2 regions of the Brevibacillus sp. SKDU10 genome follow, and region 1 is predicted to be linked to the other one. Evidence: riboswitches for the same ligand, from Rfam matches in the RefSeq annotation. Region 1 holds a riboswitch; the other holds the start of a gene.
What was found. Region 1 has a riboswitch for lysine ahead of dapD (2,3,4,5-tetrahydropyridine-2,6-dicarboxylate N-acetyltransferase). Riboswitches for the same ligand answer to the same signal wherever they lie in the genome.
Positions count from the first base shown of each region.

Region 1 (5,745 bases):
TCGGGCTGATAGCAACGAAATTCAGGGCTGGCTAGCATTGGTTCCGCACCGCCTGGTCCCTCTTCTGCTGGTTGAAAAACAAACAATAAATCGTCTACAGCAGGACTTTTGGCAAACTCGCTTAGGATGCCAAGCCCTATAGCCATGTGTAGATCATGTCCGCATGCATGCATATAGCCCTGATGTTGGGAACGAAAATCATAGCTGGTCTCCTCTTCAATCGGCAGTCCATCCATGTCAGCACGCCAAGCTAGCATTCGCTTTGGAGATGTCCCGTTTACTTTAACTAGCACACCTGTTTTCCAAGTTGTTACCTCAAGATGCTCCTGAGGTAACTGGGCAATAAATGAAAGCAAAAACTGCTGCGTTTTAAACTCGGCAAAACCAGGCTCCGGGATCTTGTGTAACTCACGGCGAATAGCTACAAAAGGGGATGTCATTTACATAACCTCTCCCTTCACGCGGGCCGCCTGCTCTAACACGTCGCGGAAACACACCATAAAGCGATCGATCTCCTCGCTGGTTAGGGTGAGCGGAGGCAATAGTCGAATAATTGTTTTCTGCGTAACATCAATTAAAAAGCCGGCCTCTAGCATCCCTTGTTGGATATGACTAACCTCTTCTGGAGCTAGCTTCGTCTGAATGCCGAGCATCATGCCTTTGCCTCGAATATCAGATAGAAGTTGTGGATATTCATCAACTAAATGAGCTATACGAGCCCACAAATACTCTGCTTGCTTTTTCCCCTCTTCAAGCAATCCATCTACCAGCAGAGCTTCCATAACCGCATTGCCCAATGCTGCACTTAATGGAGAGGGGGCAAATGTTGTCCCATGGTCTCCAGGCTTGAAAAGATTGGCCAGTTTTTCTCCAGCGATCACCCCACCTAGCGGTAATCCACCGCCGACACCCTTGGCAAATAAGATAAGATCAGGTTCCACAGTCGTATGCTGGTAGGCAAACAGTTTACCAGTTCGTCCCATACCTGTTTGAATTTCATCCATAGCAAATAGCACGTCATGTTCTTTACACAGAGCAAAAGCTGTTTGCAAAAAGCTCTCGGAAAGCGGAATAACTCCACCCGATCCAAGAACTGGCTCCATTAATAAGCAAACAGGTGAGTACGTCGTAATAATCTCTTCCAATCCTTCTATATCACCAGGAGCTACCTCATATACAGGAAATGCCGGCAACGGGTAGTCCTGATAAACATGAGCTTGTCTTGTTAGCTTGACAGCTCCAAGCGTCCTGCCGTGGAAGCTATTTTTTAGCACAACAATCCCAGCATTCTCTCTTCCGGTCATTTTTGCCCATTTATGCACAAGCTTGATCGCAGCTTCTGTTGCTTCAGCTCCTGAGTTACTGAAGAAAACTTTTCCCGGAATCGTATGCTTAACTAACTGCTCTGCCAATGTGATGGCTGGCTTGTTCAAAAAAATGTTGGAGATGTGCAAGAATTTCTCTCCCTGTTCTACAAGAGCTTCTACAATTTTGGGATGAGAGTGGCCCAGAACAGAGACAGCCAGACCAGTAAACAAATCAAGATAAGCTTTTCCCTCTGTATCAAGTAAATAATTGCCCTCTCCCTTTTCAATTGCAATCGGCAATCGTTTGTAGGTGGACATCAAATAGGTTTCATCTTTTTGTAGCCAATCCGTCATGGGAAGACGCCCCTTTTATTCAGCTCAATCTATGACTAGCTGATATGATATATACCTTACAGTTTTTTACATACTTATAACTGACGCAGTTCTTGCATAATCTCTGTTTTGGACTTGGTTTTTGCATCAATTTCTTTTAGGATTCTTGCCGGTGTCCCAGCCACTACTACGTTCGCAGGAACATCCTGTGTTACAACAGCTCCCGCAGCAACCACTGAGCCTTTACCAATCCGTACACCCTCTAAAATAACAGCATTTGCTCCAACCAATACATCATCCTCAATAATTACAGGTGTGGCAGAAGGCGGCTCAATGACCCCTGCTATGACAGCTCCTGCTCCGATGTGGCAATTATTGCCAACCGTGCCGCGTCCGCCAATAATAACGCCCATATCGATCATAGTACCTTCTCCAATAGAAGCACCGATATTAATTACCGCACCCATCATAATTACTGCATTATTTCCAATGTGTACTTGATCACGAATGATAGCACCTGGCTCAATACGCGCTTGAATTTCTTTTGTGTCTAGCATCGGGATCGCAGAATTGCGACGATCGCTCTCTACCACATAGTCCTCAATGCTGTCCTTATTGGCTTCAAGCACAGGCTGTACGTCCTTCCATTCGCCAAACAATACACCTACATTGCCTATGATAAAGGTTTTTGTATTTTGGCCAAAATCAATTCCTTCTAAATTTCCCTTTACATGCACCTTCACAGGCGTCTTCTTCTCGCTCTTTTGAATAAAGCTGATAATTTCGTGGGCATTCATCATGTTCATCGAGTGTTTCCTCCTACCAATTTGGTTTATGTAATCGCTATTGCAAAATTACTGTTTTGAAAAAAGAATAACCCCTTGATAAGCAAAAAAGCAATGAGTGGATCGCCTACTCATTGCTGGTTCTACCTTGGCAACTCATAAATAGCGCTCCACGAAAGGCACACCTTTCATGACAGGACGTACGTTATTCACGTACACCCCAGCCGTAGATTGCCGGTCAGCAACGACTTCGGCGCATTGACCTTTTATCCTGTCCTCATCGTCCCGGCGATGTAAAGCAAACAGGATGACTCATCCGCTGCGCACCTCTATTTTGGATTATTCCTATGTAATTTTCACTTCACTTTATCAGATAAACCCTTACCTGACAACCGCTTTGTACAAATGGATTTTTTAAGCAAATCGGTATAAAAGAAAAATCGAAACGGGTACGATCACAAAAGCCGTAGCTACAATCCCAACCCAACTGATCCATTGCTTAGATCGTTCACCAATTAATAAATGAACGAAGCTAAAATAGATGGGAAAAACGCCTGTACCAAAAGCAACTAATAAAAATAAAGTGCTAAATTGTTCTCCTCGGTAAAACTTTAATCCATAGAGGAGCCAGACAAACCAAACAGCTAATAACACAAGGCCAATAAGATATGGTTTACGCATGGACGCTCTCCTTTTAAAAAAATTGACAGCTTCGAAGCCTTTCCATTTATTTATAACATACAATTCAGGAAATTTAAAAATTACATAAGTAAAAAAGCACCCCTTCAGAGGAGCGCTTCAACCATTTTGTAGTTTACATATTCTGATTACTTTTTGCCTTTTTCTGCTGTGAGTGAGGAGTCTCCTTCATAAAGCTCGTATCGTAATCAACCCATACATGCTCCTCATCGTGCTTTGTTGTATCCTTCATAATTCCTTTATACAAGTAGTAGAACAAGATGAAAGAGAAGACTAAGACCCCTATGATCGGATACATAGCAATGCCGATTTCCATGGTTTTATATCCCCTTTCCAAATCATTACCAATATTATACTTTATTTAACAGAACATTCAAATGACTTTAGACACATTTTAGACATATTTTACTTCACAATAAAAAGCTCTCGCTACCAATATCGCGAGAGCTTCGACAAAGTTATTCCAAATCCCCTGGAAACTCCTTCATAACAGAGCTTTTCCAAACGATTTCACCTTGTTTATTGACATAACAAAAGCTATATCCTTGTTCGTCATGTGTTACCTCATAAGCCAAACCGTTATGAAATACACCGCCCGATTCAAACTGAGGCTTAATTACCATTTTTCCTTGCTTGTTGATAAATCCATATTTGCCATTCACCTTAACAGAAGCAAGTCCCTCGGAAAAAGGCAATGTACGTTCATAAGTAGGTGGAAGTAAAAACTCACCTTTTTTGTTAATATAGCTGGCTTTAAAATCCCCATCCACAGCAACCATCACATCGGCTACTCCTTCTGAAAAGCTTCCAGGCTCAAAGCCCTCTGGTTTCACTACCTCCTGACCCTGCTTGTTGATGAGACTATATCCCCTTTCCTCACCCGCATAGACTAGGGCCAGCCCTTCTTGAAATGGATTCGCAATTTGATAAGTAAAAGGAATGATGACCTTTCCTGTTTGATCAAGATAACCTGCTTTTCCATCCTTATAGGCTACAGTGGTACCTTCTTGAAAACCCCAGACAATCTCATATTCTGGTTGAATCACGATTTGTCCACTCTTATTGATAAAACCATATTTATGATTTTCACCTATAGCAGCTAGACCATTTTGAAAGCTACGAGCAAATTGGAACTTGGCTGGGATCACCATCTTATTTTCTTTATTGATAAAACCAAAGCGATCCCCTGCTTTAACAGCAGCTACTCCTTCTGAGAACGAATCTGCTTCCTCATACTGAGGAGGGATTACAAAAGAGCCATGCTGGTTGATAAACCCGTATTTCCCATCCTTCTTAGCAACGGCAAGCCCTTCATGAAACTCGCCAACCACTTCAAATTGGGGAGCGATGACTACCTTTCCCGTTGCATCAATAAAGCCATGCTTATCTTGATCCTGTATAGAATATAGGCGAACTTCTTGTTTATCCTCGACTGAAACAGATTCTTCTGTACCGGCGGATTTGGATGTTTGTGTGCCTTGGTTACCAGCGCCTTTGGTCTCCTCGGACACCTGGGCTACATATACCGGTTTCTCAGCCGCCTGCAAAAAATGATGTGAACCTGCTGCATGTATGAATGGTAGACAAAGAACTGCTGCAATACCTGTTTTTGTCCATTTTGAGATGTTCATTACTCTCCACCTGCTTCCTCGAATTTCATATCGTTATTGAAGAAGAGACACGTCAATTTACTAAGCTACTTGCTATGTATTCTTTCCATAAAAATAAGTGCTACCTATAAAAAGCTGTCTCGGGCTTTTGTGCTCGTCTTTTAGGCTTTCCTGTTTACTTATTTATTAGACGTACTTAGATGCCAAAACGTTTTCATCTTTTTTTTACCAATTTCTCTTACATCTTACCTTTATACAGTAACCCTACCCTTACTATTTAAATCAAAGCTCGATATTGGTAAAAAACAAAAAAACACTGGAATAGCTCCAGTGCTCAATCGTTATGCTTGTATGCGCCGTAAAAATTGTTGCGTTCGTTCGTTTTTTGTATGCTCAAAGACTTCCTCAGGAGTCCCCTGTTCCAAAATGACACCGCCATCCATAAAGAGGATACGATCGGCTACATCTCGTGCGAAATTCATTTCATGGGTAACGATCACCATTGTCATTCCTTCTTCTGCTAGCTGTTTCATAACCTTCAATACCTCACCAACTAATTCCGGGTCTAGTGCAGAGGTTGGTTCATCAAACAGTAGAACTGTTGGATCTAGTGCCATCGCACGGGCAATACCTACCCGCTGCTGTTGTCCCCCAGATAGCTGATGGGGATACATGTTCATTCGATCAGCAAGACCCACTTTTGTAAGCATTTCCTCCGCTCTCGCCTTGGCTTCTTCCTTCGAACGTTTTTTTACAATAACTTGTCCTTCCATGACATTCTCTAGGGCTGTCATATGCGGGAAAAGATTATAGCTTTGAAAAACCATACCTGATTGCTTACGAATAGGAAGCAAATCCTTTTCCTTCATTTTAGTAGCAGGTGTAAAGTCAAGACGTTGATCTCCTATTTGCATGCTTCCCAATGTAGGTATTTCCAAAAGATTCATGCATCTAAGCAATGTAGTTTTTCCAGAGCCTGAGGGGCCTATGATGACGACAGCCTCTCCTTTT
Region 1 is NZ_LSSO01000048.1:15,198-20,942, reverse strand. Features, by position in the region: gene AYJ08_RS04000 (N-acetyldiaminopimelate deacetylase) at 1-440, opposite strand, end outside; gene AYJ08_RS03995 (aspartate aminotransferase family protein) at 441-1,661, opposite strand; gene dapD (2,3,4,5-tetrahydropyridine-2,6-dicarboxylate N-acetyltransferase) at 1,736-2,446, opposite strand; lysine riboswitch at 2,581-2,765, opposite strand; gene AYJ08_RS03985 (hypothetical protein) at 2,840-3,106, opposite strand; gene AYJ08_RS03980 (hypothetical protein) at 3,240-3,440, opposite strand; gene AYJ08_RS03975 (WG repeat-containing protein) at 3,583-4,755, opposite strand; gene AYJ08_RS03970 (amino acid ABC transporter ATP-binding protein) at 5,076-5,745, opposite strand, start outside.

Region 2 (5,745 bases), on a different contig from region 1:
AAATCCGACAGGGGTCTCGATTATATCCAATCCATAATATTCACAAATCCGGTCTAGCTGATGAGTGGTGGCTACTGTACGAATGACTTTGCCCTGACCGTTTCGGTTTTTGACCATATGGTAGGTAAGTAGCGTAAGCACTTCATTTGGAGGTAAATACCTCCCTTGTCGATCCACGATTCCAAACCGATCTGCATCTCCATCATTGGCTACTCCTAAATCCGCATGCTCGACCAACACTTGACGAGACAATTCCGCTAAATGATGTTCATTGGGCTCTGGTAGGCCTCCGCCAAATAACGGATCTCTTTCTTCGCGGATGCTTTTCACCGCAACGCCGGCCTCCTGCAATAGAGCGCTCATATATCCGCTCCCTGCTCCATGCATGGCATCTACGACAACGGTTAAGTTTGCTTGCTGTAATGCATCCATGCGAATAAGTCTGCGAATATGTGCCTCATAGTGAGGCTTTAAGTGAATGGGCTGATATAGCTTACAATTTTTAGCCTCCTCAATGCAGCGGGTCTCTATCTGTTCATTCCTTGCTACAATCTCTTGAATCAACACCTCTAAGCGCTGGGTAATCTCAGGAGAAGCTGGCCCTGCATATTCGGGAATATATTTGATTCCATTGTATTCTGCGGGATTGTGACTAGCTGTTAGCATCACCGCGCCGCTTACCCCAAAATGCTTTACGCCAAAGGCAACGACAGGGGTGGGGGTCGGCTCACTTACCAAGAACGAAAGTATGCCCTGAGCAGTTAACACACGTACAACCTCTTGCGCAAACATTCGTCCCATAAAACGAGTATCATATCCCACGATGATTCCCCGATCGATCCACCCATTCTCCTCTGTATAACAGGCAATTGCTTTTGCCACGGTCCGTACATTTTCCATCGTAAACTGATCGGCCATCACAGCTCTCCAGCCGTCTGTTCCAAAAACAATCTGTTTTTTCATTTGATTCCCTCCATGCTAGACAAGGTAGTCACGTCAAATACTCCATTTTTACTGTATGAAGGGAAATAGTAGGATAGAAGGTTTGGGAACAGAAACAAATAAAAAAGCGACACATTGGCCGCTTTACATATCTATCATGAAAATCCTTATTTCTTCACTAGACGCTTCAAGGAGTGTCATCCCTAATTTTTACCAAACGGCGTACCGGTAAGCTGTCAATCTCACTTTCTCAGACCGCATGATAGGACAAAATTGCCCAGAAGCATAAAGACCAAACTCTGCTACGTACTGTTTCCCTGTTTGCAAATGTTCAACGTAGCAGGCTTCTGCTTCTTCGTTCATATACACGTCTTTATACCCCACCTCCCTATTAGAGGATATGCCTTCCTCCACCTCATAAAGACGAATTCCTTGTGTAATTTTCGCCCACTCTTCCTTTAGGTACCCCGCAATCATATGCAGGCGATATTCAGAAATAGACCAATGGATATACACAGTGTCTGGTGCCGTTGGAATAACAGCTATAGAAGGGACTCGCTTCTCCTCTAAGATAGCTTGTCCTTGGGTTTGTTCAGCTAAAAAGTCTTTCTCCTGAGTAGTATAGCTCTCCCCTCTGTCCGTTTCCAATGGATAGACAGCAGGATAAAAAGGTGGGCTAACAACCTTTCCCATGAACAAATTAATGAAGGACTCCTCTGCTACGCTTTGGCTGCTCTCCTTGTAAGCCTGCGACTTCAGTCCAAATTTATGAAGTTGGTATCTCACTTGGCCAATGGTCATCTCGCACCTTGTAGCGATTTCTTGCAGTGATAGGGATTGTGCTCGCATTTGTAGGATTCTTGTAATCATGAAGGTTGTGCTCCTTTCTGCTTAACTCATTGCTTTTAAGTATAAAAGAGCTTGCCTTCAAATCATGTCGAACGCTGAACGCATAACTTTTCTTCTTTTGTCGATACCAGCTAAAACGTTCGGCATAGAGAATGCTAGTTCGACAAAATTTTTATATTTACTAAATTTTTTTAAAAGAAAAATCGATGGACAAGAAGCTTACGTGGATTGGAAACATTTAAGAAGCATAGAAAAAAACCACTCACAAGCCCCAGAATTTCTTCCAGCTTGAAAAGTGGTTTTTCCTGTATTGATTATTATGAGCAATATAAAAGGACTACAGGCTAGTCTCTTACATGTGCACTGCTAAAATCACAATCGTGCAATTTCACAACCTTTGTTTTCTTGACCCATTTGTATCCCAACCATAAAGCAAGGAAGATCGGAATGCCGATATAGGACACCATCATAGAGTACCAATCAATTTTATCTCCAATAAATGCCTCGTAATTCTGTCCCATAATAACAACGATGCACAGTATAAAAGCAAATAGCGGACCGAATGGGAACCATCTTGCTTTAAAAGGCAATTCACTCAAGCTATGCCCTTGCGCCACAAACGCTCGACGGAAGCGATAGTGACTAATTGCAATGCCCAACCAAGCAATAAAGCCAGACATACCAGAAGCATTAAGCAACCATGCATACACAACCCCGTCGCCAAAAAGAGAAGCGAAGAAAGCAACCATCCCAACTGATGCTGTCATTAACAAGCAGTAAATCGGAATACCGCGGCGGTTTAGTTTTGTAAAAAATTTAGGTGCTTTCCCATCCTTCGCCATCGCCCACAGCATCCGTGTAGAAGCATACATACCAGAGTTACCCGCAGATAATACAGCCGATAAAATAACAGCGTTCATCACAGAGGCAGAAAATGCCAAGCCTGCTTTTTCAAATACCATTGTAAACGGGCTTAGAGCAATCGCTTCTATATCTCCACCTACCAGATTCGGACTGGTGTAGGGTACCAGCAAACCAATAACTAAAATGGCAAAAACATAGAACAACAGAATGCGCCAAAACACCTGCTTGATGGCTTTCGGGATATTTTTACGCGGATCGTCGCTCTCTCCTGCCGCTACCCCGATTAATTCTGTACCCTGAAAGCTAAACCCAGCAATCATAAATACGCCAAGGGCTGCCATAAAGCCGCCATGGAATGGAGCATCGCCAATGGTAAAGTTCGTAAAACCTACAGCCTCTCCGCCCATGATGCCAAAAATCATTAAGATACCAACTACCAAGAAAATAATAACAGTTGCTACTTTAATCATCGAGAACCAGAACTCTGACTCCCCATATCCTTTGACAGATAGATAGTTTAATCCAAACATAAAGGCTAAAAACAAGCCGCTCCATAACAAAGATGAACTGTTCGGGAACCAAAATTTCATTAAAAGCGTAGCGGCAGATAACTCGGCTGCAATCGTAATAGCCCAGTTATACCAATAGTTCCATCCTAATGCAAAGCCAAGAGCAGGATCTACAAACTTTGTTGCATAGGTACTAAAAGACCCTGACTCCGGCATATAAGCTGCCATTTCACCCAAGCTGGTCATTAAGAAATATACCATAATACCAATTGCTACATATGCTACAATCGCACCGCCAGGGCCTGCTTGAGAGATAGCTCCCCCACTTGCTAGGAATAACCCCGTACCAATAGAACCGCCAAGAGCGATCATCGTCAGGTGTCGAGCCTTTAGACCGCGCTTCAATTCTTGAGGCTGTCCCCCATCCCTAGTTGCCGATATGTTTGTTACACTTTCATTCCCAGTTGTTGCTTGTGACATAAAAAAACACTCCTTATCTTTTCAAAGATACGTGCAAGGAAGGAGTGGGAATATAAAAAATCCGTCATTTTAGAATCTGTCGACGGATTTATACGTAACCCGCATCATACCTTCCATGAAGATAGCACAACACGCTTATTCGGCAAATAAACGTGACAGTTCTGTCCCTTTCGGAAACAGCCCCAGCCTGTACATCACAGAGTCTTTGTACAAGCTTCGGCGGTCTTTCCTTTCTGATGGAGTCTACAACATCTCTGGGTCTCGTCCAGCATACTCTTAAATACCGCAACCTCTACCTCACCAGATATGATGAGGATTTATTATTTTATTAAAAAAGATAATGTCATTATAGATGATAAACCATTAGATTTCAACTAGATTTTTAGCCTTTCTATGATCGATCACGGCTTTGTTGCTTCAGCCGTAGTGGCTGCTTTTGCATATAGGTTGCACATCTCCACAGCCATTCCATTGGTCCAAAGGCATACTGAGATAACCACCATTTACTAAACATGATCTGTAATAGATAGATCGTAATACAAAATATAAATCCAATCCATAGCGGAATTCCTGCCGTATTAGGAATAAACAGGGAAAACAATAGGACTGTTACCAATGTCTGCAATAAGTAATTGGTTAATGCCATACGCCCCACATATGTGAAGCCTTGCATTTTTGCTCGAAAACGTTTGTTTTCCAGAAGCAGAACAATAGATACGAGATAAAAGACGAACAACGTTTTTCCTGTCAATTGAATGTACTTTTGAATTTCTTCAGACACATAGACTTCATGGCTGAAATAATAACGAAACATCGGAATAAACAATAGAATCGTTACTACTAGACTGACAATCTGAGTGATGCGCAATCCACGTTTCCATTCATGCACACGTTGAAAAAAGTTGATCTTCCCTGCACACAATCCCAACAAAAAAAGTCCTAGTAATTCAGGAATATAGATAATTACATTGAGAATCTGGATGCCACTTAGCATTTCATAGCGTTGACTTACTTTTTGTGCATAATCCTCTAGTCCATTAAACCAAGGAGCTTCCAATAGCACTTTTTGATCTAAATCAATATCCCCGGAAAAAGCAAACCAGATAAACAACATAAACAGAGCCATTAAAAAAATGCTCCAAACAAACAATGCTGATGCCTTCTGACGATAAAAAAATAAAAGTAAAAAGCCCACTAATGCATACATATGTAAAATATCACCGTACCACAAAAGCAGAAAATGCAGGCATCCCAGAAGAAACAGCACAGCTAGACGCATCGAAAAAAGGGCCCTCATCCTATACCCTTTCGCTTCTGCTCTACTCATAAATAGATAAAACCCCAATCCAAATAAAAAGGCAAATAAGGAGTAGAATTTTGTTTGGATAAATAAGTCATAGCCAAAGCGAAACATGGCATCAGCCCCTTGGGTATACCCTCTCGTGTCAAGCGGTTGGATTCCTAGCATAGCCGGGAAGTTCACCAGAAAGATACCCAGGATCGCAATGCCTCTAACGGTATCAATTGATGTTATTCGATCGTTAACGGAAATCGGTCTTGCTTGCTTCATCATCACACCCCCTTTCTTTCTTGTTTGTTACTTTGCCTTCTTTTATTCTTTTCTACTCAGTAGAATATAGCGCTTCTGTAATTTTTTTCCCTTTCGGTGCTCTTGCGCTTGGTTTTTTATACTCCTTAGCACCCGAAGAAGCTGTTTTTGCTTCAAACTCGAATTGAAATTGCGCTTTCTCTAAATCCCATTTCAAATAGGCATCAAACGTCTTGTCACCTTTTTTAAAGCCTTTTATTAATCCGCTTTTTCCTTGCTCCATCAGTTTTTTCACATTGGTGGCAGACAAGGATTTGCCAAGTAATTTTTTCGGTAAAGTGATTTTACACCCCGTCTTGTTATACTGATCACAGCCATAGAAATTCCCTTTATCTACAATCGAGCCCCTACATCCAGCACAAACCGCTATCTTTTTCCCTACCGTAAACTTAGAGGCTTGCTTAGGCATTGCCTCGATATCCGTGCCGGAAAAGTCCCATGTAGCAGATTGCTCGGTAGCATCCTGAACAATTTTGTGCGCTAATTTTTTGA
Region 2 is NZ_LSSO01000180.1:13,812-19,556, reverse strand. Features, by position in the region: gene AYJ08_RS16695 (phosphoglucomutase/phosphomannomutase family protein) at 1-963, opposite strand, end outside; gene AYJ08_RS16690 (DUF4912 domain-containing protein) at 1,153-1,812, opposite strand; gene AYJ08_RS16680 (amino acid permease) at 2,136-3,644, opposite strand; lysine riboswitch at 3,759-3,947, opposite strand; gene AYJ08_RS16675 (DUF418 domain-containing protein) at 4,036-5,217, opposite strand; gene AYJ08_RS16670 (DNA topoisomerase III) at 5,267-5,745, opposite strand, start outside.
Region 2: another riboswitch for lysine. It lies ahead of AYJ08_RS16680 (amino acid permease); the one in region 1 lies ahead of dapD (2,3,4,5-tetrahydropyridine-2,6-dicarboxylate N-acetyltransferase).